DNA from 3 places in the Streptomyces sp. NPDC086989 genome. Region 2 is predicted to be linked to each of the others. Evidence: predicted binding sites of a transcription regulator. Region 2 holds the regulator's gene; each other region holds the start of a gene.
What was found. The regulator HrcA, encoded in region 2, represses chaperone genes, less so after heat shock. The targets are predictions, from matches to a motif close to TTNGCACTCNGNNNNNCNGAGTGCNAA.

Region 1: groL (chaperonin GroEL) is a predicted target of HrcA. The motif match lies at 1,467-1,493, and genes of this name have one in related genera.
Region 3: groES (co-chaperone GroES) is a predicted target of HrcA. The motif match lies at 1,199-1,225, and genes of this name have one in related genera.

The regions. Positions count from the first base shown of each region.
Region 1 covers NZ_JBIVAL010000001.1:106,299-109,571, forward strand. The annotation lists gene thrC (threonine synthase) at 1-446, shown strand, start outside; gene ACIPK4_RS00560 (MoaD/ThiS family protein) at 483-761, shown strand; gene ACIPK4_RS00565 (cold-shock protein) at 1,142-1,345, shown strand; gene groL (chaperonin GroEL) at 1,689-3,273, shown strand, end outside.
Region 2 covers NZ_JBIVAL010000001.1:456,973-460,245, reverse strand. The annotation lists gene ACIPK4_RS02260 (DUF3097 domain-containing protein) at 1-59, opposite strand, end outside; gene ACIPK4_RS02255 (MBL fold metallo-hydrolase) at 88-813, opposite strand; gene hrcA (heat-inducible transcriptional repressor HrcA) at 969-1,985, shown strand; gene dnaJ (molecular chaperone DnaJ) at 1,986-3,125, shown strand; gene ACIPK4_RS02240 (nitronate monooxygenase) at 3,273-3,273, shown strand, end outside.
Region 3 covers NZ_JBIVAL010000006.1:235,273-238,545, forward strand. The annotation lists gene ACIPK4_RS16680 (sensor histidine kinase) at 1-429, opposite strand, end outside; gene ACIPK4_RS16685 (response regulator transcription factor) at 422-1,105, opposite strand; gene groES (co-chaperone GroES) at 1,372-1,680, shown strand; gene groL (chaperonin GroEL) at 1,789-3,273, shown strand, end outside.

The sequences.
Region 1 (3,273 bases), 350 kb from region 2:
AGCCGTACAAGATCTTCGGCGCCCAGGCCGAGGGCTGCTCCCCGGTGTCCACCGCCTTCAAGGCCGGCCACGACGTGGTCCGCCCGCAGAAGCCGAACACCATCGCCAAGTCGCTGGCCATCGGCAACCCGGCCGACGGCCCGTACGTCCTGGACATCGCCCGCCGCACCGGCGGCTACGTCGAGGACGTCACCGACGAGCAGGTCGTCGAGGCCATCAAGACCCTGGCGCAGACCGAGGGCATCTTCGCCGAGACCGCGGGCGGCGTGACCGTCGGCGTGACCAGGAAGCTCATCGAGAACGGGCAGCTCGACCCGGCGCTGACCACGGTCGTCCTCAACACCGGTGACGGCCTCAAGACCCTGGAGGCGGTGGCCGCGGACAGCGGGCAGACCGCCACCATCCGCCCGAGCCTGGACGCGTTCCGCGCCGCCGGCCTGGCCTGACCATCCCCCTCGCCCTACCGGAAAGGCAGTAGCGCCATGAGCGTCAACGTCCGCATCCCCACCATCCTGCGCACCTACACCGGCGGCCGGGCCGAGGTCACGGCCGAGGGCGCGACCCTCTCCGAGGTCATCGCGTCCCTGGAGGCGAGCCACCCGGGCATCGCAGCGCGCGTCCTGGACGACCAGGGCAAGCTGCGCCGTTTCGTGAACGTCTACGTCAATGACGACGACGTGCGCTTCGAGGGCGGTCTGGACGCGGTGACGCCGGACGGCGCGGGTGTGTCGATCATTCCCGCCGTCGCCGGCGGCTGCTGACGCAAGAACCTGAATTACCCCCTCCGGTAAAAGCGGAGGGGGTAATTCTGCTTGGTTGGGCGCGGTAGAGTTGGGGAAGTCCCCTCCGCTGGACTTGCCCGCCGCATATGAGCGGGTCGCGTGAGGGTTGACATTGAGTCAATGTGCGCGTGCGGTATGGGGCTTTGGCGAGATATGCCGGGTCCGAGTTGCCCGGGAATATGCCAACTTTTCACTCTATTTCAATGTATCCCCATGTCCAGATTTCTCGTCGGATTGACCTGTTGCAGACAGCAGCGGTGCAGATACATTCAGCCCCGGTCGAGGCGTTCCGGCGCAAGTTCTGACCCGGGACCGCGAAGTGCGGTCCCGCGCAAGGGCCAGTAATAGGGGAGTTAGGCATGGCTCAGGGCACCGTCAAGTGGTTCAACGCGGAGAAGGGCTACGGCTTCATCGCGGTCGACGGTGGTGCGGATGTGTTCGTCCACTACAGCGCCATCCAGATGGACGGGTACCGCACCCTTGAAGAGGGTCAGCGGGTCGAGTTCGAGATCTCGCAGGGCCAGAAGGGTCCGCAGGCGGACATGGTCAAGCTCGCCGTCTAGTCCCGGCGCGATCGACCACCGACGCATACACACGAGGGCCCGCATCCTTGAGGAGGGATGTGGGCCCTCGTGGCGTGTCCGCTGCCGGGCGCGGGTGAACCGTCCCCGCTGCCCGAAGCCGCTTGCACTCGGAGGGGTCGAGTGCTAATCATTGGCGTTAGCACTCTCGTGCTGAGAGTGCTACTACACAGGACCGGGTCGGTGAGGCCCGCAGGGTCCGGCGGGAAGGAACCGCCGGGCACGCAGGCCGTCCGTCGCGGGCGCGGGCGCGGTCCGGAGCAATCCAACCCTCCCCTCGCGCCGTCGGTGCAAGGGGAACCCCAGTCCTGGAGGACCACTTCAGATGGCCAAGATCATTGCGTTCGACGAGGAGGCCCGGCGCGGTCTCGAGCGCGGGATGAACCAGCTCGCCGACGCCGTCAAGGTCACCCTTGGCCCCAAGGGTCGCAACGTCGTCCTTGAGAAGAAGTGGGGCGCCCCCACGATCACCAACGATGGTGTCTCCATCGCCAAGGAGATCGAGCTCGAGGACCCGTACGAGAAGATCGGCGCCGAGCTGGTCAAGGAAGTCGCCAAGAAGACGGACGACGTCGCGGGCGACGGTACGACCACCGCCACCGTGCTCGCCCAGGCGCTCGTCCGCGAGGGCCTGCGCAACGTGGCTGCCGGCGCCAACCCGATGGCCCTCAAGCGCGGCATCGAGAAGGCCGTCGAGGCCGTCTCCGGCGCCCTGCTGGAGCAGGCGAAGGATGTCGAGACCAAGGAGCAGATCGCTTCCACGGCCTCCATCTCCGCCGCTGACACCCAGATCGGCGAGCTCATCGCCGAGGCGATGGACAAGGTCGGCAAGGAAGGCGTCATCACCGTCGAGGAGTCCCAGACCTTCGGTCTGGAGCTGGAGCTCACCGAGGGCATGCGCTTCGACAAGGGCTACATCTCGGCGTACTTCGCCACCGACATGGAGCGTATGGAGGCGTCCCTGGACGACCCGTACATCCTCATCGTCAACTCCAAGATCGGCAACGTGAAGGACCTCCTTCCGCTGCTCGAGAAGGTCATGCAGTCCGGCAAGCCGCTGCTGATCATCGCCGAGGACGTCGAGGGCGAGGCCCTGTCGACCCTGGTCGTCAACAAGATCCGCGGCACCTTCAAGTCCGTCGCCGTCAAGGCTCCGGGCTTCGGCGACCGCCGCAAGGCCATGCTCGGTGACATCGCCATCCTCACGGGCGGCACGGTCATCTCCGAGGAGGTCGGCCTCAAGCTGGAGAACGCGGGCCTCGACCTGCTCGGCCGCGCCCGCAAGGTCGTCATCTCCAAGGACGAGACCACGATCGTCGACGGTGCCGGTGACAGCGACCAGGTCCAGGGTCGCGTCAACCAGATCCGCGCCGAGATCGAGAACTCCGACTCGGACTACGACCGCGAGAAGCTCCAGGAGCGCCTCGCGAAGCTGGCCGGCGGCGTGGCCGTCATCAAGGCCGGCGCCGCGACCGAGGTGGAGCTCAAGGAGCGCAAGCACCGCATCGAGGACGCCGTCCGCAACGCGAAGGCCGCCGTCGAGGAGGGCATCGTCGCCGGTGGTGGCGTGGCCCTGCTCCAGGCCTCCGCGGTCTTCGAGAAGCTCGACCTCTCGGGTGACGAGGCGACCGGCGCCAACGCCGTGAAGCTCGCCCTGGAGGCCCCGCTCAAGCAGATCGCCGTCAACGGTGGTCTCGAGGGTGGCGTCGTCGTGGAGAAGGTCCGCAACCTGACCGTCGGCTGGGGCCTGAACGCCGCGACCGGCGAGTACGTGGACATGATCGCCGAGGGCATCATCGACCCGGCGAAGGTCACGCGCTCCGCTCTGCAGAACGCCGCGTCCATCGCCGCGCTGTTCCTGACGACCGAGGCCGTCATCGCCGACAAGCCGGAGAAGGCCGCCGCGGGCG
Region 2 (3,273 bases):
TCCGGGACGGCCTTGGCGCGCTTCCACTGGGGAGTCAGGTCGGGGGAGTACTCACGCATCCGGCCGACGCTACGAGAGAGCCGGCGCTCACGCGTCCGACACGCCGAACCGCCGGGCCAGTGTGTCGCGTTGCGCACGGACGAAGTCCGCGGAGACCACCGCTCCGTGACCCGGCACGTACAGCGCGTCGTCGCCGCCGAGCGACAGCAGCCGGTCCAGGGCCGCCGGCCACTGCGCCGGCACCGCGTCGCTGCCCGCCTGCGGTTCGCCCGACTCCTCCACGAGGTCCCCGCAGAACACCACCTCGCGCTCCCCGGGGACGCACACCGCCAGGTCGTACCGGGTGTGCCCGGGCCCGACGTTCGCCAGCAGGACCTGCACCCCGCCCAGCTCCAGCGTCCATTCGCCCGACACGTGGTGCCGGGGAACCACCAGCAGGTCCACCGCCTCGGCGGCCTCCGCCTCCGCCAGCCCCTGCTGCACGGCGCCCGCGCGCAGCTCCTCGCGGCCGGCCGACAGCTCCGCGTCGAGCCCGACCGCGCCGAACACCTCGGCCCCGGAGAACGCGGCCACGCCCAGTACGTGATCGAAATGCCCGTGCGTGAATGCGATATGCGTCACGCGCCGGCCGGTCAGCCGCTCCGCCTCCGCCCGCAGCTGCGCACCCTCCCGGACGCATGAACCGGGATCGATGAGGAGGACCGATTCGTCGCCCACCACCAGTCCCACCGTGCAGTCCCACACCGGAAGCCGGCGCCGTCCGGTCCGCCCGGTCAGCCGCTCCCAGCCCGTCTCTTCCCATTGCACGTCCATGGCGCGACGCTACCGTGGCGGGCCGCCCTTGCCAGGGGCTGACCACCCGGCCGTACACTGGCCGGGGGATCTCTGGCACTCGAACGTCCTGAGTGCCAACGAAGCAGATGAAACCGACCACGGCGAGCGCCGAACGACAGCTGGAGGTGTGCGCGATGCTCAGCGAACGCAGACTCGAGGTGCTGCGCGCCATCGTCCAGGACTACGTCGGGACGGAGGAGCCCGTCGGCTCCAAGGCGCTCACCGAGCGGCACCGGCTCGGCGTCTCGCCCGCCACCGTGCGCAACGACATGGCCGTGCTGGAGGAGGAGGGCTACATCGCCCAGCCCCACACCAGCGCCGGCCGGATCCCCACGGACAAGGGTTACCGGCTGTTCGTCGACAGGCTGGCGGGGGTCAAACCCCTGTCGACGCCCGAACGCCGGGCCATCCAGAACTTCCTCGACGGCGCCGTCGACCTCGACGACGTCGTCGGGCGCACGGTGCGGCTGCTCGCGCAGCTCACCCGGCAGGTAGCCGTCGTCCAGTACCCGAGCCTGACCCGGTCCACGGTCCGGCACGTCGAACTGCTGTCGCTGGCCCCGGCCCGGCTCATGCTCGTGCTGATCACCGACACGGGCCGGGTCGAGCAGCGGCTCGTCGACTGTCAGACGCCGTTCGGCGAGACCTCGCTCGCGGATCTGCGGGCGCGGCTCAACAGCCGGGTCGTCGGACGCCGGTTCACCGACGTGCCGCAGCTCGTGCAGGACCTGCCGGAGTCCTTCGAGCCGGAGGACCGGGGCACGGTGTCGACGGTGCTCTCCACGCTGCTGGAGACGCTGGTCGAGGAGGCCGAGGAGCGGCTGATGATCGGCGGAACCGCCAATCTCACGCGCTTCGGACATGATTTTCCCCTGACGATCAGGCCGGTGCTCGAAGCGCTGGAGGAGCAGGTCGTGCTCCTCAAGCTGCTGGGCGAGGCCAACGAGTCGGGGATGGCCGTACGGATCGGGCATGAGAATGCCTACGAGGGACTGAACTCCACGTCCGTCGTCTCCGTCGGCTACGGTTCGGGCGGCGAAACCGTCGCCAAACTCGGCGTGGTCGGACCGACCCGCATGGACTACCCCGGAACGATGGGAGCGGTACGCGCAGTGGCACGTTACGTCGGACAGATCCTGGCGGAGTCGTAAGTGGCCACGGACTACTACGCCGTTCTCGGCGTGCGCCGCGACGCATCGCAGGACGAGATCAAGAAGGCCTTCCGCCGCCTCGCGCGTGAACTCCACCCGGACGTGAATCCGGACCCGAAGACGCAGGAGCGCTTCAAGGAGATCAACGCGGCGTACGAAGTGCTCTCGGACCCGCAGAAGAAGCAGGTCTACGACCTCGGAGGCGACCCGCTGTCGTCCTCCGGCGGCGGTGGCGGCGCGGGCGGATTCGGGGCGGGCGGCTTCGGCAACTTCTCCGACATCATGGACGCCTTCTTCGGCCAGGCGTCGCAGCGCGGCCCGCGCTCGCGGACCCGCCGCGGCCAGGACGCCATGATCCGCCTCGACCTGGAACTGGACGAGGCCGCCTTCGGCACGACCAAGGACATCCAGGTCGACACGGCCGTGGTGTGCACCACCTGCTCCGGAGAGGGCGCCGCCCCCGGCACCTCGGCGCAGACGTGTGACATGTGCCGTGGTCGCGGTGAGGTGTCGCAGGTCACCCGGTCCTTCCTGGGCCAGGTCATGACCTCGCGCCCCTGCCCCCAGTGCCAGGGCTTCGGCACCGTGGTCCCGACCCCGTGCCCCGAGTGCGCGGGCGACGGCCGGGTCCGCTCCCGCCGCAGCCTCACGGTCAAGATCCCGGCCGGTGTCGAGAACGGCACCCGGATCCAGCTCGCGGGCGAGGGCGAGGTCGGCCCCGGCGGCGGCCCCGCCGGTGACTTGTACGTGGAGATCCACGAGCTGTCGCACCCGACCTTCCAGCGGCGCGGGGACGACCTGCACTGCACGGTGACCATCCCCATGACGGCCGCGGCCCTGGGCACCAAATGCCCGCTGGAGACGCTGGACGGCATGGAGGAGATCGACATCCGGCCCGGCACCGGGTCGGGCCAGGCCATCCCGCTGCACGGGCGCGGCGTCACGCACCTGCGCGGCGGCGGCCGCGGTGACCTGATCGTCCACGTCGAGGTCACCACCCCGACCAAGCTGGACGCCCAGCAGGAGGAGCTGCTGCGCCAGCTCGCCAAGCTGCGCGGCGAGGAGCGGCCCATGGGCCAGTTCGCGCCGGGTCAGCAGGGCCTGTTCAGCCGCCTGAAGGACGCCTTCAACGGCCGCTGACCGGCCCGTAGGCACACGTACGAGCCCGGTCCGGGGTTGCCCCGGGCCGGGCTCGGCGCATTGATCCGGACGCCCCCGGTGAAGCGGACTATGCCAGGCGAATGCCGCGGTTCGGCCCGGTGCGCGGGACGTGGCACGATGCAGTCCA
Region 3 (3,273 bases), on a different contig from region 2:
GGCGTACACCTCGTGCGCTCCCGGCGCCCCGACCACCACCACCGCGCGCCGTTCCGCGCCGGGGTGCGCGGGAGGGAGGACCGCCGAACGGGAGTCCTCCCCGGCGTCGCCGGGCGCGGGCGGCCGCAGACCGCCGAGGTCGGGGGCGTCCCCGAGGTCGCCGGTGGAGGCGACGGTCCGGCCCTGCGCGTCCCGTACGAGGACCAGGTCCACCCCGCTCTCCGGCGCGGGCAGCCGGCCGCCGGGCGGCAGGGCGCGGTTGTCGAGCTGGGCGGCGACCTTGCGGGCGGCGAGCTCGGTGCGGTTGGTGGTGTTGTCGAGGAGGTTGGCCCGCAGCAGGGTGTAAAGCCACAGGCCGCCGCCGGCCAGGACGGCGGCCATCGCGAGCGCGGCGGCGACGGCCGCACGGCGCCGGAGCGGGCTAGCCACCGTCCTGGGCCATCCGGTAGCCGATGCCGTGGACGGTGAGGATCGAGCGGCGGCCGAAGGGGGCGTCGATCTTCTTGCGCAGCGAGGAGACGTACACCTCGACGATGTTCGGGTCGATGGCGTGCGGGGTGTCCCAGACCTGGTCCAGGATGTCCTGCTTGGCGACGGCCCGGCCGGGCTGCTCCATCAGGCAGGCGAGTACCCCCAGCTCGCGGGCGGTGAGCTCGATGTCGTGGGTGCCGCGACGGCAGCGGCGGGCGGCGGGGTCCAGGAGGAGGTCGCCGGCCTGGAGTGCCCCGGGGTCCTTGGCGGTGGCGGCCGCGCGGCGGGCGAGGGCGCGCAGGCGGGCGGCCAGGACGACGAACGAGAACGGCTTGGTGAGGTAGTCGTCGGCGCCGGAGTCGAGGCCCTCGGCCTCGTCGTACTCGCCGTCCTTGGCGGTCAGCATGAGCACGGGCGTCGGGTCGCCGTCGGCGCGCATGCGGGCGCAGATCTCGTAGCCGCTGAGGCCGGGCAGCATCAGGTCGAGGAGGACGGCGTCGTACGAACCGGTGCGGACGAGCTCCAGGCCGCGGTGGCCGTCGTGGGCGACGTCGACCCAGTGGCCGTCGGCGCAGAGGCCGCGCCGCAGGGAATCGGCGAGGCCCTCTTCGTCTTCGACCACGAGAATGCGCACCCCACCAACTGTCACACACCCCTGATCCCGGCCCGGGCGGAGTGGTGGGGGACGCTGCCGGGGCCCGGAACACGGCAACCCGAGCGGAGCGTGTTGGCACTCCGCTTGACCGAGTGCTAATCGCCGGAATAGTCTCGCACCTGGCACTCGCCACCGGTGAGTGCCAACACAGCGACGGGCAGGTCCGGCACCCGCGACGACGGATCCACCTGGTCGCCACCTCAGACAGTTAGCCCCGTGAGATCTCCGAAGGGGGAGGTCGGATCGTGACGACCACCAGCTCCAAGGTTGCCATCAAGCCGCTCGAGGACCGCATCGTGGTCCAGCCGCTCGACGCCGAGCAGACCACGGCTTCCGGCCTGGTCATCCCGGACACCGCGAAGGAGAAGCCCCAGGAGGGCGTCGTCCTCGCCGTGGGCCCGGGCCGCTTCGAGGACGGCCAGCGTCTTCCGCTGGACGTCAGCGTCGGCGACATCGTGCTGTACAGCAAGTACGGCGGCACCGAAGTGAAGTACAGCGGCGAGGAGTACCTCGTCCTCTCGGCTCGCGACGTTCTCGCGATCATCGAGAAGTAATTCACCGAAGCATTGCTTTGAGCTGCGCCCCTGGTCACCCCGCTGATTGCCGGGCGGCAAGGGGCGCAGTTCGTTAACCCGAGTTTTCGAGAGGGCTGAACCGCTCCCATGGCGAAGATCCTGAAGTTCGACGAGGACGCCCGTCGCGCCCTCGAGCGCGGCGTCAACAAGCTTGCCGACACGGTCAAGGTGACGATCGGCCCCAAGGGCCGCAACGTCGTCATCGACAAGAAGTTCGGCGCCCCCACCATCACCAACGACGGTGTCACCATCGCCCGCGAGGTCGAGCTGGACGACCCGTACGAGAACCTGGGCGCGCAGCTCGTGAAGGAGGTGGCGACCAAGACCAACGACATCGCGGGTGACGGCACCACCACCGCCACCGTGCTGGCTCAGGCGCTGGTCCGCGAGGGTCTGCGCAACGTCGCCGCGGGTGCTTCCCCGGCCGCCCTGAAGAAGGGCATCGACGCCGCGGTCAAGGCCGTGTCCGAGGAGCTCCTCGCGACCGCCCGCCCGATCGAGGACAAGTCCGACATCGCCGCCGTGGCCGCGCTCTCCGCGCAGGACCAGCAGGTCGGCGAGCTCATCGCCGAGGCGATGGACAAGGTCGGCAAGGACGGTGTCATCACCGTCGAGGAGTCCAACACCTTCGGCCTGGAGCTGGAGTTCACCGAGGGCATGGCCTTCGACAAGGGCTACCTCTCGCCGTACATGGTCACCGACCAGGAGCGTATGGAGGCCGTCCTCGACGACCCGTACATCCTGATCAACCAGGGCAAGATCTCCTCCATCCAGGACCTGCTGCCCCTGCTGGAGAAGGTCATCCAGGCCGGCGGCTCCCGCCCGCTGCTGATCATCGCCGAGGACGTCGAGGGCGAGGCGCTCTCCACCCTCGTCGTCAACAAGATCCGCGGCACCTTCAACGCGGTGGCCGTCAAGGCCCCCGGCTTCGGTGACCGCCGCAAGGCGATGCTCCAGGACATGGCCACCCTCACCGGTGCCACCGTCATCGCCGAGGAGGTCGGCCTCAAGCTCGACCAGGCCGGTCTGGACGTACTCGGTTCCGCGCGCCGCGTGACCATCTCCAAGGACGACACCACGATCGTCGACGGTGCCGGCAGCTCCGACGAGGTCCTCGGCCGCGTCAACCAGATCAAGGCCGAGATCGAGTCCACGGACTCGGACTGGGACCGCGAGAAGCTGCAGGAGCGCCTGGCGAAGCTCGCCGGCGGCGTCTGCGTCATCAAGGTCGGCGCCGCCACCGAGGTGGAGCTCAAGGAGAAGAAGCACCGCCTCGAGGACGCCATCTCGGCGACCCGCGCCGCGGTCGAGGAGGGCATCGTCTCCGGCGGTGGCTCCGCGCTCGTCCACGCCGTGAAGGTGCTCGAGGGCAACCTGGGCCTGTCCGGCGACGAGGGCACGGGTGTCGCGGTCGTCCGCCGCGCCGCCGTCGAGCCGCTGCGCTGGATCGCCGAGAACGCCGGCCTCGAGGGCTACGTCATCACCTCGAAGGTGGCGGAGCTGGACAAGGGCAACGGCTTCAACGCCGCCACCGGCGAGTACGGCGACCTGGTCAAGGCCGGCGTCATCGAC